One region of the Ornithinibacillus xuwenensis genome, then DNA from elsewhere that is predicted to be linked to it. Evidence: riboswitches for the same ligand, from Rfam matches in the RefSeq annotation. Region 1 holds a riboswitch; each other region holds the start of a gene.
The links. Region 1 has a riboswitch for cobalamin ahead of ABC228_RS08090 (ribonucleoside-diphosphate reductase subunit alpha). Riboswitches for the same ligand answer to the same signal wherever they lie in the genome.
Positions count from the first base shown of each region.

Region 1 (3,755 bases):
CTAGATTTATGGAGCTTAAATTACAAACAACATAATCACCAGTTTTATATTTTTTAATGACATAGCCATCCTCATCTGTAAATTCCTCTAAAAATTCAGTTGGCGATTGGTTTTGTGTAATCTCTGTACATAAATTGGAGCAGTAGATCATGCCATTGTGTTGGTTACTATTTTGTCTATTTACTTCATCCCGATAAAACATAAATGGCGTTCCTGATTCGAGTTGCGACTTCATGATTCGCTTCATGATATTAATCGCAGGCACTCGTTTTCTGGACAATTCTTCACAGTTAATACATTCCTCATACTTTGTTCGCCAAGTACCGCTTCCTTTTTGTTCATCATAAAAGTCTTCCAGTGAATAGCCCATGACCTCACGAACTTCATGTGGATCAAATAGATACCAGTCACCACGCGCCTCTACCTGCTCCATAAAGAAGTCTGGTAGACAGACACCAATAAAAATATCATGGGCGCGCATCCGGTCGTCTCCATTATTCAATCTCAAGTCCAGAAATGATTCAATGTCCATATGCCACGCATCTAAATAGACAGCAATAGCACCTTTTCGAGTTCCAAGCTGGTCAACACTTACGGCAGTATTATTTAACTGTTTAATCCAGGGAACAACACCACTTGACATTCCTTTAAAGCCTTTAATGGAACTACCTCTGGCACGTATTTTGCCCATGTATACGCCAATTCCACCACCGTTTTTAGATAGCTTTGCAATATCCGTATTGCTGTCATAAATAGATTGTAAGCTATCATCAACCGTATCAATAAAACAGCTTGATAACTGTCCATGTGTTTTTCCAGCGTTCGCTAATGTTGGTGTTGCAACTGTCATATATAGATTACTTAATGCCCAATACGCTTCTAAGACTAAATCCAAACGTTTTTCCGGATTTTCATCCTGCATCACATGCATGGCAATAATCATCCATCGTTCTTGTGGTAATTCATATGTATCCTTTTTATGATTGGTTGCTAGATATCGGTTTGCAAGCGTATATAAACCTAAATAAGTAAATAATAAATCCTTATCCGGATCAATGTTCTGCGCTAAGTAATCAATCTCTGATTTACTGTACTTTTCAAGCAGCTTTGATGTATAAATTCCTTCCTTCGTAAGAAAATCAATAAGTGCATAAAAATCCCCATATGGTTGGTTTACATCATGTTGACGATTGTTAGCTGCTTGATAATATAATGATTGTAACAGCAATCGACTCGCTACAAAGGTATAATCTGGTTTTGCTTCATCTATATTCTCTAATGCCTTTTTAACAAATAAATCAATTATTCTATCAACCGTTAAGTCCTCTTTCTCTCTTAACAATTCTATCGATTTCTCCATAAATTCATTAGACTCAATAGAGAGCCCTTGAAAGGCAAATCGAATCAGTTGTTCTCCCATCTCTTCTTTATTTACAGTAGCTGTTACCATCTCAAATACCTCCTTATGTAATGACAAGCAAAAAAACCGCTCACCCACGGGATGAACGGTTCATAAAAAACGACAGAAATTATCCTATTATGTATAACCCCATCGTCTCATATTCTTTCACCCCGAAGAAAATGAAACTGTGAGCTTTGGCAGGTCTCCTGGCTTGTGCTTCTCCCTACTAAAGTCCTTCCCATATCAAGATAGAAATAATGATACAGTGGAATTCTCGTTCGTCGACACATACAGTTGCGGGGACAGCTCCAGATTCTAACTGGATTCCCTATTCAGACATTAACATGTCACCATTGCTCACAACACTATATATAGTATTAAGTTTTAACACGAACACAATATATTGTATATAAATCCTATCATAGATTAATAGACTTTGCAACCATTGTTTTTTTATTCGTAAATAGAAATTCTATTATGTAAAATGGTACTAATAATTGTGAGGTGTATAACGAATGGACGAAATTATTAATTGGATTCAAGCATCTACCTATACGATCATCTTTACAGGAGCTGGCATGTCAACAGAAAGTGGTCTTCCAGATTTTCGTTCAAAAAATAGAGGGTTATGGGCAAAATTTAATCCAGATGAGCTAGCGAATGTTCACGCTCTAAACCATAATTTTGAAGAATTTACGAACTTTTATCAATATCGATTAAGAGAAATAGATAGTTATAAACCTCACCCTGGACATTTAATACTTGGAAGGTGGGAACAGAGCAGGACGATACATGGGGTTATTACACAAAATGTGGATGGCTTTCATCACGATGCCGGAAATAATAACGTCATGGAACTTCATGGTACATTTCGAAAATTTTATTGCAATGTTTGTAAAAAAGAGCAGGACCGAGAACGATACTTGAATGGGAGTAACTATTGTCATCATTGTGGGGGACCTGTTCGCCCGGGGATTGTTCTATTTGGCGAAATGCTACCTGAAGCCACATTTAACCAAGCAGAATTAGAAACATTTAAGGCAGAGCTGTTTATCGTACTTGGCTCTTCCCTAACAGTTTCTCCTGCTAACATGTTTCCAATGGTTGCAAAGGAGCATGGTGCCCGACTGGTCATTGTAAACCGCGAGGCGACTCCATTAGATCGTTTTGCCGATTCTATCATACAACATAAGAGCATTAAGGAATTCCTAATAGAAATCGATCAACAATTAAAATGAGACAGAAACATAATCTGTTCCTGTCTCCCGTAATTACCCTAATACTGCACGATCACTTTCAAATTGCTCTCCTCGAATTCGTTGAAATTCCTTGAGTAAATCTTCAATTGCAAGGCCCTGCTTCTTACTTTCATCGATATCCAAGATGATCTGTCCTTTATCCATCATAATTAACCTTGTTCCTAAATCCAGTGCCTGCTGCATATTATGCGTTACCATTAAAGTTGTTAAGCCATGTTCTGCTACTACTTCTTTGGTGAGCTTCGTAATTAACGCAGCCCTTGATGGGTCTAATGCTGCCGTATGCTCATCCAGGAGCAATATATTTGGCCTTGTAAATGTTGCCATCAGTAAGGATAATGCTTGTCGTTCTCCACCTGATAACAGGCCGACTTTTGCATTTAACCGATCCTCTAAACCTAAGTTGAGAGAACCCAAGTGGTCTCGGAATTCGACTTTACGTTGCTTCGTTACACCACGCGTTAATGTTCTTTTCCTTGTTCTAGAGTAGGCCATTGCGAGGTTTTCCTCAATTGTCATCGATGGTGCTGTACCTGCCATTGGATCTTGAAAGACACGTCCAACATAGGCAGATCGTTTATATTCAGGGAGATTGGTTACCGTCTTACCCCCTATCTGAACATCACCAACATCAGGTACCAGATTTCCCGAAATAATATTCATAAGCGTAGACTTTCCAGCTCCATTACTTCCGATTACAGTGACGAATTCCCCTTCTTTTAATTCTAAATTAATTCCTTGTAAGGCCTTCTTTTCATCTGGTGTATCTTCATTAAAGGTTAAGGAAACATCCTTGATGGTTAACATATTAGGCCCCCTTCCCTAGCCCGCCAAGTGTGGCACGCTTAGCGATTCGTCTTTTTTTCTCTTTTCGTGCTTGCACTATTTTCGGTGCAACCAGTGCAATTACTACTATAAATGCCGTAATTAACTTCATGTCACCAGCCTCCAAGAAATCAACTCGAAGCGCTAATGTTACCACGATGCGATATACAATAGCTCCACCAATTACTGCAATTGTTGCTATCGCAATTGTCTTTTTACCAAATAAGGCTTCTCCAATTATGACAGAGGCAAGACCGATTACTATCATC
Region 1 is NZ_JBDIML010000002.1:442,196-445,950, reverse strand. It holds gene ABC228_RS08090 (ribonucleoside-diphosphate reductase subunit alpha) at 1-1,450, opposite strand, end outside; cobalamin riboswitch at 1,582-1,772, opposite strand; gene ABC228_RS08085 (NAD-dependent deacylase) at 1,918-2,640, shown strand; gene ABC228_RS08080 (ABC transporter ATP-binding protein) at 2,674-3,468, opposite strand; gene ABC228_RS08075 (ABC transporter permease) at 3,470-3,755, opposite strand, start outside.

Region 2 (3,755 bases), on a different contig from region 1:
CAAATAGATGATCTTATAGTTTGAAAGTGATCGATACAGCTTTTTTCTGGAATGAAAATCTAAAAAGCTATTAATTGCGATAACGTCTTTAAAATGATTTGCTTTTAACTCCTTCACCTGATCCATCATTAAAGAAATTAGTGGTGAAACAACAATCGTTATTCCTTCTAGTAACCTAGCAGGTAGTTGGTAACAAACAGATTTTCCCGTACCAGTTGGAAGTACCCCTAGAACATCCTTTCCCTTTAATACATCTTCAATAATCTCTTTTTGACCTACTCGAAAGGTTGAATAACCGAAATAGTTTTCAAGCTCTTTTTCTAAGTGGATTATGTTAGACATGTGGGCCCTCCAATCTCAACTCTTCTAGCCTAGCTAGGACAAGTCTAATCTGAAAATAGCTGATGGAAGAAGTAGTATTATCTTTTATTATCTTCAATTTATACGTGTTGTACTTATGGATTGCCTGTAATATGATAGCTTGCTCTTGCTTCGTCACAAATGTATCAATTGTAAATTCTTTATCATATAGTACAATTTCGACAATATGGTCATAGATTGTATTTAATTTGAGATTACGCATTGACGCAATCTCTGAAACCGTAAAGTGATTACATAATAATTGATAGGTTTGCTTCGCAGTATTCGTAATAAATTTTGTTTGCTCGAGATCTCGTAATAGTGAATACAAAACCGTAAATCGTTCTTGGTTTTGTTCGATTTTTACAATTAAATGATGCGTAACTCCAGTTAAGTAAAGGATAACATCATGCTTTGTTAGAGAATGTTTTTCTGATAATTGCTCAACACTCATTCCATAGTACTTGTACCCACTTAAACGATCTACAAAGATATTTGCTTCTTTCTCAGGTAATTGATTCAAAAGCTCATATAGCTCTTCATATAGTTTGATAGTAAAATTTCTCCTATTTCCTTTTATCGTAGTGTAAAACTTTTTTGTCCAATTTGTGATGCTTGGTCTATCAATTACTGGAATAAATGTGGTGTTTCCTTTTTGTATATTGGATAACGTTTGGATAATTAAAAAAAGCCGTTCTAGAAAAGTAACGTCTCGACCATAGTACTTTATCCCGTTAAAATAACATAAGATACTAGTAACGTCAGATTGCTTTAAATACTGTTCTCCTCTGTCCGTGATATCATAATAATTATCTGTTTTACCTTTTTTAATCAAACCACCTGCAACCATTTGCTGCACACAATCTAGGAAATCAATCATTGTTAACGCAGGATAGATTCCGTAAAGCCCTTCTAGGTTGAAAATTTTAGCATCATGAACAGATTGAATAGATTTCTTGCCGGAAAGCAGATGATAGATTCCGGAAATAGAGCGATTTTCCTTCATGAATGTTATACATTTTAATATTATCCCTTTAAAACACACAATACTTCCCCTCTTTTCCGTCACTATCTCCATCATAACACTGATTGCAATAGTTGAATTATATATGCTAACAAATTAATATAGAAGTAAGCACCAGAACTGCAAAGTAAGGATAAGGGGTATGTAACATGAGAGCAAAATATTCCATCGTGGATAAAGACACATGTATAGCCTGTGGTGCTTGTGGGATTACCTGTCCACAAATTTTTGATTATGATGATGAAGGTCTTGCGTTTGTCCGAATCGATCATAACACAGGAAATCAAGTAATTCCATTGGGATTAGAAGATGACGTACTGGATGCATTTGAGGGTTGTCCAAGTGACTCTATTAAAATATCCGAGCTTCCATTTAACGGTAATCCATTAAGGCTTGAAGAATAATAGAACACCAACTTAGGCTAGTTGGTGTTCATTTTTTTAGATGTTTCGTTATATAGTTATTAAAGATAAATGTAATTGCAGGATATAATAAAATCATAAATGCGGCATTCCCGATTGCATGATTCGTATCAAATGGTAATCCGGCAAGATAATATGCCAGAAATCCCTGACCAGTCACCTGGTAGTTTACCAATGAAACTACAAAACCATAAAAATAACCACAAAACACAGCGAATAAAACCACTACATAGAGAGGGAATTTCTTAGTATACTTGCCAATTATCCCACTTATTAAGCCTATTAATCCCCAAGTAATAATCTGCCAAACAGTCCAAATTCCAGTTCCTAGTAACATGTTTGACAGAAAGGTAACCAAAATTGCCAATAGGATTCCAGAAACTGGCCCTAAAAAAATGCCACTGATAATAATGATTGAGGTAACCGGCTGTACACTAGGAATGAAGGACACGGCAACCCGACCAACAATTGCTAATGTGGCGAGTAATGCAATCAGTGTTATCTTATAGATATTCACTTATATCATTCCCATGATTGGAAATCAAGTACTACTTCGTCACCATCTTTTAGTACAATGTCGTTTGCACCAACTTCAGCCGCTTTTCCATTAACAGAAATCATCCAGAATTTCTTTAATTCTTTATCTTTATCATTGATACCTTCAATAGAATTAACATAGCCATCTTTTTCTTCAACTTCAAAATTGGCTTTCAAAACATCCATTAAGGTGTCACCATCTTCAATAACAATATCTTTTTCTTCAATAACTTCAGCCTCTTTATCCTGAGAAAGTTTTATATGGACTGAAGCTTCCTCCTGCTGTTCCGAATTATTTTCGGATTCATTTGATTGTTCCGTAGTTGTGCCTTGACTTTGTTGTTCATTATTAGTGGAATCCTCTTCTGAACATCCTACCATCACAACTAATGTAATAAGTACTGCCATAAATTTAAATAATAGCTTCTTCATCTTCTCATCCTCCATACGTGTTATCAAGAACAGGAAAAATAAAAAGAGCTAACCCGCAACAAGGTTAACTCTTCTGACAGTCCTTCACCATAAAAAAGCATCGTTTTACTTTCTATGTACGAGATTGTCTCAAATGTCCTATCCTCGGGATCATTGATACAAATGACACTGGCAGGTCTACTGACTTGTGACTTATGCCTACTTTAAGCCCTTCCCGTATGTTATTCATACAGTGGCAATGCTTAGTTCGTTATCACTTACAGTTGCGAGGACAGCTCTAGATTTTCACTAGATTCCCTTTTAAGTGGAACACACCAATATCAAAAATATTGTATTCAATTCTACTGAATATAGTAACAATACAAGTCGAAAAACACAAGCTAAAGTTCTTCACTTCTAGGTATCTTCAAGTTAAACGTTGTACCAATATTTACCTTACTTTTAACCGATATCATACCGTTATGCGACGTTACAATATTCTTCGCTATTGATAGTCCTAGTCCGGTCCCCTTCACATGCTTGTTTCTAGTCCGAGATTTATCTGCTTTATAGAAACGTTCAAAAACAAATGGTAAATCTTCCTCGGGAATACCACTACCACTATCCTCTATCGATACATTCAGCTCGTGTATATCGTTTTGAACAAAGACCTTAACAAAGCCACCTTCACTCGTATGTCTAATAGCGTTATCAATCAGGTTTGTAAAAACTTGTTCCATACGGTCTGGATCATAATAAGCATATGGTTCTGATATTTCTTTTGTCAATACCAAATCTATCTGGTGTTCCTCTGCTATTCCTTTAAATTTCCGATATATACGATCCACATATGGATTAACCTCAACCGTATCTACCGTTAAGGTTAAATAACCCGCTTCCATACTAGCTAAATCAAGTAATTCATTAACTAATCGGCTAAGTCGTAGTGATTCTTCATAAATAATTTGGGCAAGCTCATTTTTTTCTTCTTTACTTTCTGC
Region 2 is NZ_JBDIML010000001.1:504,505-508,259, reverse strand. It holds gene ABC228_RS03055 (RecQ family ATP-dependent DNA helicase) at 1-342, opposite strand, end outside; gene ABC228_RS03050 (YpbB family protein) at 335-1,405, opposite strand; gene ABC228_RS03045 (ferredoxin) at 1,534-1,788, shown strand; gene ABC228_RS03040 (ECF transporter S component) at 1,817-2,323, opposite strand; gene ABC228_RS03035 (DUF4430 domain-containing protein) at 2,329-2,775, opposite strand; cobalamin riboswitch at 2,929-3,109, opposite strand; gene ABC228_RS03030 (ATP-binding protein) at 3,156-3,755, opposite strand, start outside.
Region 2: it holds a riboswitch for cobalamin, as region 1 does, so the genes downstream of both, ABC228_RS03035 (DUF4430 domain-containing protein) here and ABC228_RS08090 (ribonucleoside-diphosphate reductase subunit alpha) in region 1, are expected to answer to the same signal.

Region 3 (3,755 bases), 260 kb from region 1:
TTTGCATCACTTGGTACTGTATACGCATTTGAATCCAAGGCAATCAAGGCAAAAATTGGACCATTATTTCCTTGAAACGTCATCGTGTCATAGCCACCACGACGTTCAGGGCTATTATAAATTAACTCGATTAAGTCTAACCCATTGATATCTTGAGGGTCCTTACCTAAAGCAACCGCAGCAATTGCTAGTCTTTCAATATCGGTAATTTTGACGCGTTGACTTTCCAACTGCTCGACAATTTGACTTTGAATAGCTTCATCAAAGATTTGAAGATACTCATTCGGAATTGAAACGCCAGCTCTAGCTAAGCCAATCGCTTGCCACTCACTAATAATCCCCTCATGTAGCATGTGGTTACTAGCTTTTTTCATCGCATCTTCGATATTATAGTTTGTCGTTTTCTTTGATTGATAGGTTACGTTATAGCTTTTCGTTACTTTGTTCTGGTTACTATCGACAGCAGTAACCTGGATAACGTTCTTTCCCTCAAGTAGACTTGCTTTAAATTGTCCATCCTGTTGAGGATTTAATTTCGTATCGTTTAGTTTAATGGTTGGTGTAATGCTGCCATCTATTTCGTCGGTTGCACTCGCACGAAAGGTAAGCTCTGGTTCTTCTACTACCATTCCATCTGTTAAAGTATCCACCGTGACGCTTGGTGGTGTCGTATCTTCTGGTGGTGCCTCTTCAACCGTAATTTGTGCATATGGTCTTGAAATATTGGTTAATTCACCACTTTTTCGTTCCGCTGAAAGGGTATATGTCCCAGCCTCATCAAATGTTACTGTTGCCATTCCATTTTCATCCGTTACAACGGCATTACCACCCTGTAGATAAGGATCGTTATTCACAAGAATGGTGGAGCCCTCAACTGGACCTGTTGTTTGTTCATTTGTCCAAGTGTCATACACCAATCCATTTTGTTTAATCGAAATTGGTTCTCCAACCTCGGCCGTAATATGTTCCTGGTCAAACCAGCTGTACGTATTGTCATTGTAATTATCTACATAGAAAACAACGATTGACTCACCATCGGTTATTTTTCTATCTAACACACCCACTGGTACGAATTGATTATCAATATAGTACATCCAGCCACTAAATCCGCCTCTATCAAACTCCCATAGACCATCAATACCTGCAATGTAATTCCCACCATAACCTAGGTCGAACTCATTCTTATCGAGTGTATTAATACCTGCAGACTCTAGCGCTCGAATAATCGCATGTATGGCACGCGGATCCTCTGTCGTAATTGGTGAAGTACCACCAACATATTGTTGCAAGTCAAATGATCCCACCTCTACCTCGGTAGGTTCCACAATCGTTCTATTATATGCCTCTACTCGTACATTCACTGATACTGTATCACTAGATGCTTCTGCTGCATTGATGAAGGATTCTTTTGGAGGTATGTTAAATACGATTAAAACTGCGATTAATAAGGTACTAAGAATTCTTTTAAACACATGTAACGCTCCTTCCCCAAATGTATACGCTTACTTTTTTTCAGCGATAAAAACTAGATTTTTCATTCTCTCAATCTACTAAGACCATTAAAAAATGCATCTCTAATAGAAAGAGATGCATCCTTATCTTACTGTTAACTAGGTATGTATAAACCTAGTATAAAACCCGCGCAAGCGCACCCCCTATCCTCGTAGGTTGAATGGCGTAAAAGATAAGGCAGGTCTCCTGGCTCATGATCAACATTATCTATCACCTTCCCATCCGAAGACAGTGGTATATGATATAGATAACTCCCATTTACAGTGGCGGGACCGCGCCGGATTCTCACCGGTCTTCCCTTTTAATGATTTCTACAAAGAAATCAACCAAATCTTCTTCGTATTCAATTATCTTAATTTTAGATAATAATGGGAATAGAGTCAAAGGATTTCTGGATGTGGATTTACATGTCTTTAATTAATTTTAGATAAATTGAAAACCCACTCCAAAATGGGAGTAGGTTTTTATTAAATGTATATTTATTTTCCTCCATATAAGGAAGTAAAATAATTAAATACCTCATTATCTTCATCTAAAACTTTGTAATTTCCATCAAACGTTTTTATATAGTCCTCCGCAATCGTATATCTATGTATCGAGCCATAAAAATGAATGTATAAATCGTACTCAGCTTTACTTTCTTTATACTTGCCGCCTTTATCGATATGGAGTTCATTTCCAAGCAAATCAGAAATCACATCTTTATCATCAATTTCAATTTCATCACCTGTAGGACCTTCTATGCTTATTTGATGGATTCTATCATAATCTAAGTTAGTTATTGTTAGTTGTTCATCTTGTCTTATTTGTTCTTCTAGCATTTCTTTAAATGTAGTAGATTTTGACGTCATATTTAAAAACCAAATAGCCAAAACAACAATTATTATCATACTAAGTGCAATGTATAAGAATTTATTTTTATTCAAAAGAGCGCTCCATTCTAACTATAATTTTCGATTTGTTCCATATTTTCTATATAGTTATCTAGCATTTTAATCTGTTCTTTAAAACAAAACAATCCCTATTAAAAATAATCCCTCCAAAAATGGAAGGATTATTCTTGTTTTTATTAACCTAAGGTGGATTAACTTGATTCCTAGTTATTCAAGGAACTTCTCTATATCCTCATTTAAATAAACCCAGCCTTTCCAGCCAATATGAATCGTGTCACGCATAAAATAAGGATCATATTCATGGTCGGAATAATCGGCGTACGGAAAGCCGTTATCACTAATCTGCTGTTTTATACGAGTATAGTAGTCCTGCCGTCCTTCTACAGGGAAGCCTGTGTAGTCATAATACGCCCCATTCACAGGGATAATGACAAAAAGTGGTTCAGCTTCCGCTTCCTTGAGAATATCAAGCATCAGTTGGAAATCGTCGTACTCCAGCGATTCTGCATAGGAATGGTCTGTGTTCTTTCCTTCCATTCCCTTGATGTAGTCCTCTTTACGCTTATATACGCTGTCTTCAATATAAAACCGGGAATTCTGTGCTCGTTGCTCGCCGTAAGCATCGGCTTGTGCCCGCAGTTCCTCCCATGTCTTGTCCTTCACTTCATCTGACTGATGACGATTCGTTGGGTCATCCTTCATAATAGTGAAATACAGATCCTTTTTCTGGAGGATGGATATATAAGTCTTTGCAGGAACGGATAGCATATTAAACTGTACCTTTTTATCATTCAGATAAGCATCGTAAAGCTGATAAAGCACCATATCGTTCTTGACAGCATCATACGTCATCAGGCGTTCCATTAACTTTCGCTTCAACTGCTCATCCACTTCCTTATTGTAAGGAAGCTGGTACGCTTGCAGTGCAGAATAGTTTGGTGCAAAATGCTGCTCGTCTGTACCATGCTTAACAAACCATTGCGGTGATACGATGATGACCATCTTCTTGTCCTTCAATTGATCGGCATGCGTTGCAAAATTTAAATCATGAATAATAGAAGTCATTCCGCCTTTTCCTACTAAATAAGGTGTAAAGTCAGCATCATTCGTTTCGAAATAATTCGATGGATGGAATGGATCCCAGCGCGACAATTCAGAAGAACCATAGATTGGAACATAGGTTGGATCTTCGAGCATTTCACTTTGCAAATATGTTCCTTGGAACATATTTGGCTCCAGACTTATAGCCGAGTCCTCTAAGCGATCTGCTGGAATTAACTTAGCCAGCCATGATTCGGGTACTACGATGAGCCCGGCAAACAGGACCAATGCAAGAATGACTGGTCCAAA
Region 3 is NZ_JBDIML010000002.1:179,586-183,340, reverse strand. It holds gene ABC228_RS06745 (DUF4430 domain-containing protein) at 1-1,472, opposite strand, end outside; cobalamin riboswitch at 1,672-1,858, opposite strand; gene ABC228_RS06740 (hypothetical protein) at 1,992-2,438, opposite strand; gene dltD (D-alanyl-lipoteichoic acid biosynthesis protein DltD) at 2,613-3,755, opposite strand, start outside.
Region 3: it holds a riboswitch for cobalamin, as region 1 does, so the genes downstream of both, ABC228_RS06745 (DUF4430 domain-containing protein) here and ABC228_RS08090 (ribonucleoside-diphosphate reductase subunit alpha) in region 1, are expected to answer to the same signal.

Region 4 (3,755 bases), 180 kb from region 1:
TTATTGCGAATATCATTCGAAAACAAAAAGGCGGCTATTTATCCATAAATGAGGTTCTATCACTATCATCCATTATGTTTCGAATGCGGTCCAATGCCTTATTATTAACTGTTATTACAACGGTGTCTGCACTAGCAATTGGTTTACTAGCATTAAGCTATATCTCTTACTATTCAGCAGAAAAGGCAGCTGAGGACAACGTGCCTACTCATTTCTCCTTAACCAATACCGAGGCTGCTGAAAAATTTAAAGCTGCATTAGCACGTCAGCATATCGACTATCAGGAGAAAAGAATAGAAGTAATCCAAGTAAACACAGATGTAACCGACATTATGGAAACCAATCTCGCAGAATTGAATTTCGACCCAAGCCAGATGAGCTTACCGGTTGTGAGTGAGGAGTCTGTTAATGGTGATATCAAGAAGGACGAAGTATTATTTTCAGGGTATAATGATGCCATGGCGCTTATGATGTCATTAAAGGATCATGGCGAAATAGAGCTATTTGGGAAAAATAAATCATTTAAGCAGCATTATATCGGTTTACAGGATGAATATGTTATACCATTTAATTTTTCAAATGGTGGTTTACCTACAGTCATCGTGGATGATGAGATTTACCAGGCGCTAAAGAATGATCTAAACCAAGATATTCAACACGATTCATCTCTTTACATTGGGATTGATATAAATGAGGAAGAAAAGCTAGAGGCTGCCAATACCATCTTCCAATCATTATCTTTTCGTGAGAATACAATTAATTACTCACGAATTGAAATGAGTAATAGTCAAAAACAGGTCATGGGACTTACAATGTTCATTGTTGGGTTTCTGGGACTAACATTTCTTATTACGTCTGGATGTATTCTGTACTTTAAACAGATGGATGAAGGAGAAGAGGAGAAATCCAGTTATACCATTTTAAGAAAGTTAGGGTTTACTAGAAAGGATTTAATGCGAGGCATTCAGGCAAAGCAGTTCTTTAATTTTGGAATTCCCTTAGTAGTTGGTCTTTCACATAGCTACTTTGCCGTTCAATCTGGATGGTTTCTATTCGGAACAGAAATGTGGACACCGATGATAATTGTCATGATTATTTACACCGCCATGTACTCTGTCTTTGGTATTCTTTCTGTTCTCTACTATAAAAAAATTATAAAGGAAGCACTCTAATAAAGCACAAAGCTCCAGGCCACTAAATGGATCTGGAGCTTTTCCCTTATTGAAATTGAAATACTAGCTTTCTCCTAATAGCTCCTTAACCTTTAGGCGACGTTCCTTTCTTTCCTGTGCCAGTTTAAATAGTTTATAATCCGCTTCTGTCTCTGGCTCCACTCCTAATACCGGAGTCGGCTTTCCCGTTTCATTAACGGCTACCATCGTAAGAATAGCTGTCGTCGTTGTCGTTTTCTCCCCTGTTTCGAGGTTTTGGCATTCCACTTTCACATATACCTCCATAGAAGTTCTACCAGTAGAAACAACTAAGCCCTCTAATAATAAGATGTCCCCTACCCGAGCTGACGATAAGAAATTCACGGTGTCGATAGAAGCAGTGACAACCACTCCCTTACTATGCTTCATGGCAGTAATTGCTGCGATTTCATCAATATACGATAAGACAGTTCCACCAAAAATCGTCCCCAGATGGTTGGTATCCGGTGGTAATACTAACTTTGTTTGAATCGTTCTAGAAATACTTGCGGGTAATTTTTCAACCATTGCTTTCCTCATTCCTATTCATTTGTTATTTGGGTGCGAATCCTCTAGTAGAAAGAATGACAAAAAACCCCATCCTTGAAGATGGGGTGTACAGGCGCAGAATAACACTATTCAAACAGAAGACAGTACTGTTTAAGTAGCAATCCCTCGTCCAATCTTCCCAACTCCCGAAGAAGAAAATACGCTATAAAAATGGCAGGTCTCCTGACTCATGCGAGATAGCTACTTTAAACCCTTCCCATCCGAAGACAGTGGTTTTGTTTATTTCGGTTCGCACTTACAGTTGCGGGTACAGTTCTGGATTTTCACCAGATTCCCTTTTAGGTCCTTTCAGACACCATTTTTACCGGCTAGCTATGTTTCTTTTCAACTATAATATACAAGTTTTATTTTTACAACTGGTGATGAATCGTATGGGGATGAGCTTCCTGGAATTTATTCCAAATCCTCTTCATAGAGATGCAAGACAAAATCCAACTGTATATCACCAATTGTATAGGAACTTCCATTAATAGAACCTTCAAGCTCCGTTATCTTATCATTTTTATCATACGGAATAAATCCTATCCTGATGGATTGCCCAATCGGCATTTCGTAAAAAAGAGATTGCGGTTGACTAGCTTCCTCCACCTTCATCAGGCTAGACATGAACGACTGCCATTCATCCGGTAACGCCATCGCTCCATAAGTTTTCTCCTGAGCGTTGACTCTCTGCACCATTTGAACCTTCGGATAATAGTAGTGTTCGGTTCCATATGAAATCCTGAATCCTCTATCTCTTGTCATATAAAAATCGATGTACTGCAGTTGATCACTTGGCTGTATATTCCAGACAAGGTAATAGGAATCCGGATTATTTTTTTCAATCTTCCATAGCATTGGATAACCTTTTGTATCGATGTTAACTACTTTCCACTTATGCTTTTCCCAAACCAAATAGCTTAATCCATACTCTTCATTTGTGGATACAAAGGGCACCAACACATGCTTTTCATCTATTGAAATTGTATCCTGTATAACATCGGCACGAGCTTGCGGGTAGATTTCATTAATTTCAGCAATTAATTCCTCATTAGTTGGAAGAGAGCCTGGCTTCGCAAGATAATACCAATAAACAAGAAATAATAGAAGCATGACAGCTAGAACGATGCCACTAGTAAACAACTTCTTTTTCATTGTCATGTTATTCGCCCCCCTCTAACAAGGATTTATCTGAGCGAAAGTATTGCTGTTCCTTCGTTGTCGTTATCAATATTCCTTTGCCATCGTCTTCGATAAGGATCATTACATTAAGACTACTTCCCCATTTAGGTAATGCACCGATTAGCTGATATGGGAACCTCTCTTCTTTAGGACTACTTTCAGAGAGATAGGTATCGTTATACCACTGATCACTATTAATTTCTTCCTTTGTCATCGATGGGATTTGTTTCTGAAGACTTTCTCTATCTAAGCTTAAACTTTCCCCTGATGGATGGATAGCATGAATAGAAGTATTTTCAATGTTTGCTAGATACGTTGTTAGATCATCCTTAGGATATACAAAGTTAAAGATAGGTATCGTTACCAACGAGATTAATAGAAAGAGGAAATTAGACCAAAATCCTAGCCAAGCAAATTTTCGATAAGTCCTCCAGCGGTTTTCATCTGATCGAAGCACAAAATATAATAGCCATACACCTAGTGGTAATAATGGGATTTTAATTAACATATTAAAAGTTAATGTGATGGAAAAAGAAAAAATCCCAACTACAATTACCACAAAAATCTTCCATGCCTTTGGCTTTACGCTTAGACCTCGATTAATTCTAGTAGCAAAGTAAAAAATGACAACTATCGCGAAAAAGAACCCTAAAACTTCGATTAAATTATTGTTGAAAATAATATCAAAGCTCACTGCAAGCCACCCCCATGTCTACATATCCGAAAAATACACTCCTTACGACTTTAGCATAAATTTCCAAATTATTAAACAACTGTTGGAGTGGCAGCTATATTTGGAACGTTAGCATAAGATTTTGGGAGCTGACCTTTAGC
Region 4 is NZ_JBDIML010000002.1:261,717-265,471, reverse strand. It holds gene ABC228_RS07155 (ABC transporter permease) at 1-1,172, shown strand, start outside; gene ABC228_RS07150 (acyl-CoA thioesterase) at 1,236-1,718, opposite strand; cobalamin riboswitch at 1,896-2,075, opposite strand; gene ABC228_RS07145 (hypothetical protein) at 2,154-2,900, opposite strand; gene ABC228_RS07140 (hypothetical protein) at 2,902-3,615, opposite strand.
Region 4: it holds a riboswitch for cobalamin, as region 1 does, so the genes downstream of both, ABC228_RS07150 (acyl-CoA thioesterase) here and ABC228_RS08090 (ribonucleoside-diphosphate reductase subunit alpha) in region 1, are expected to answer to the same signal.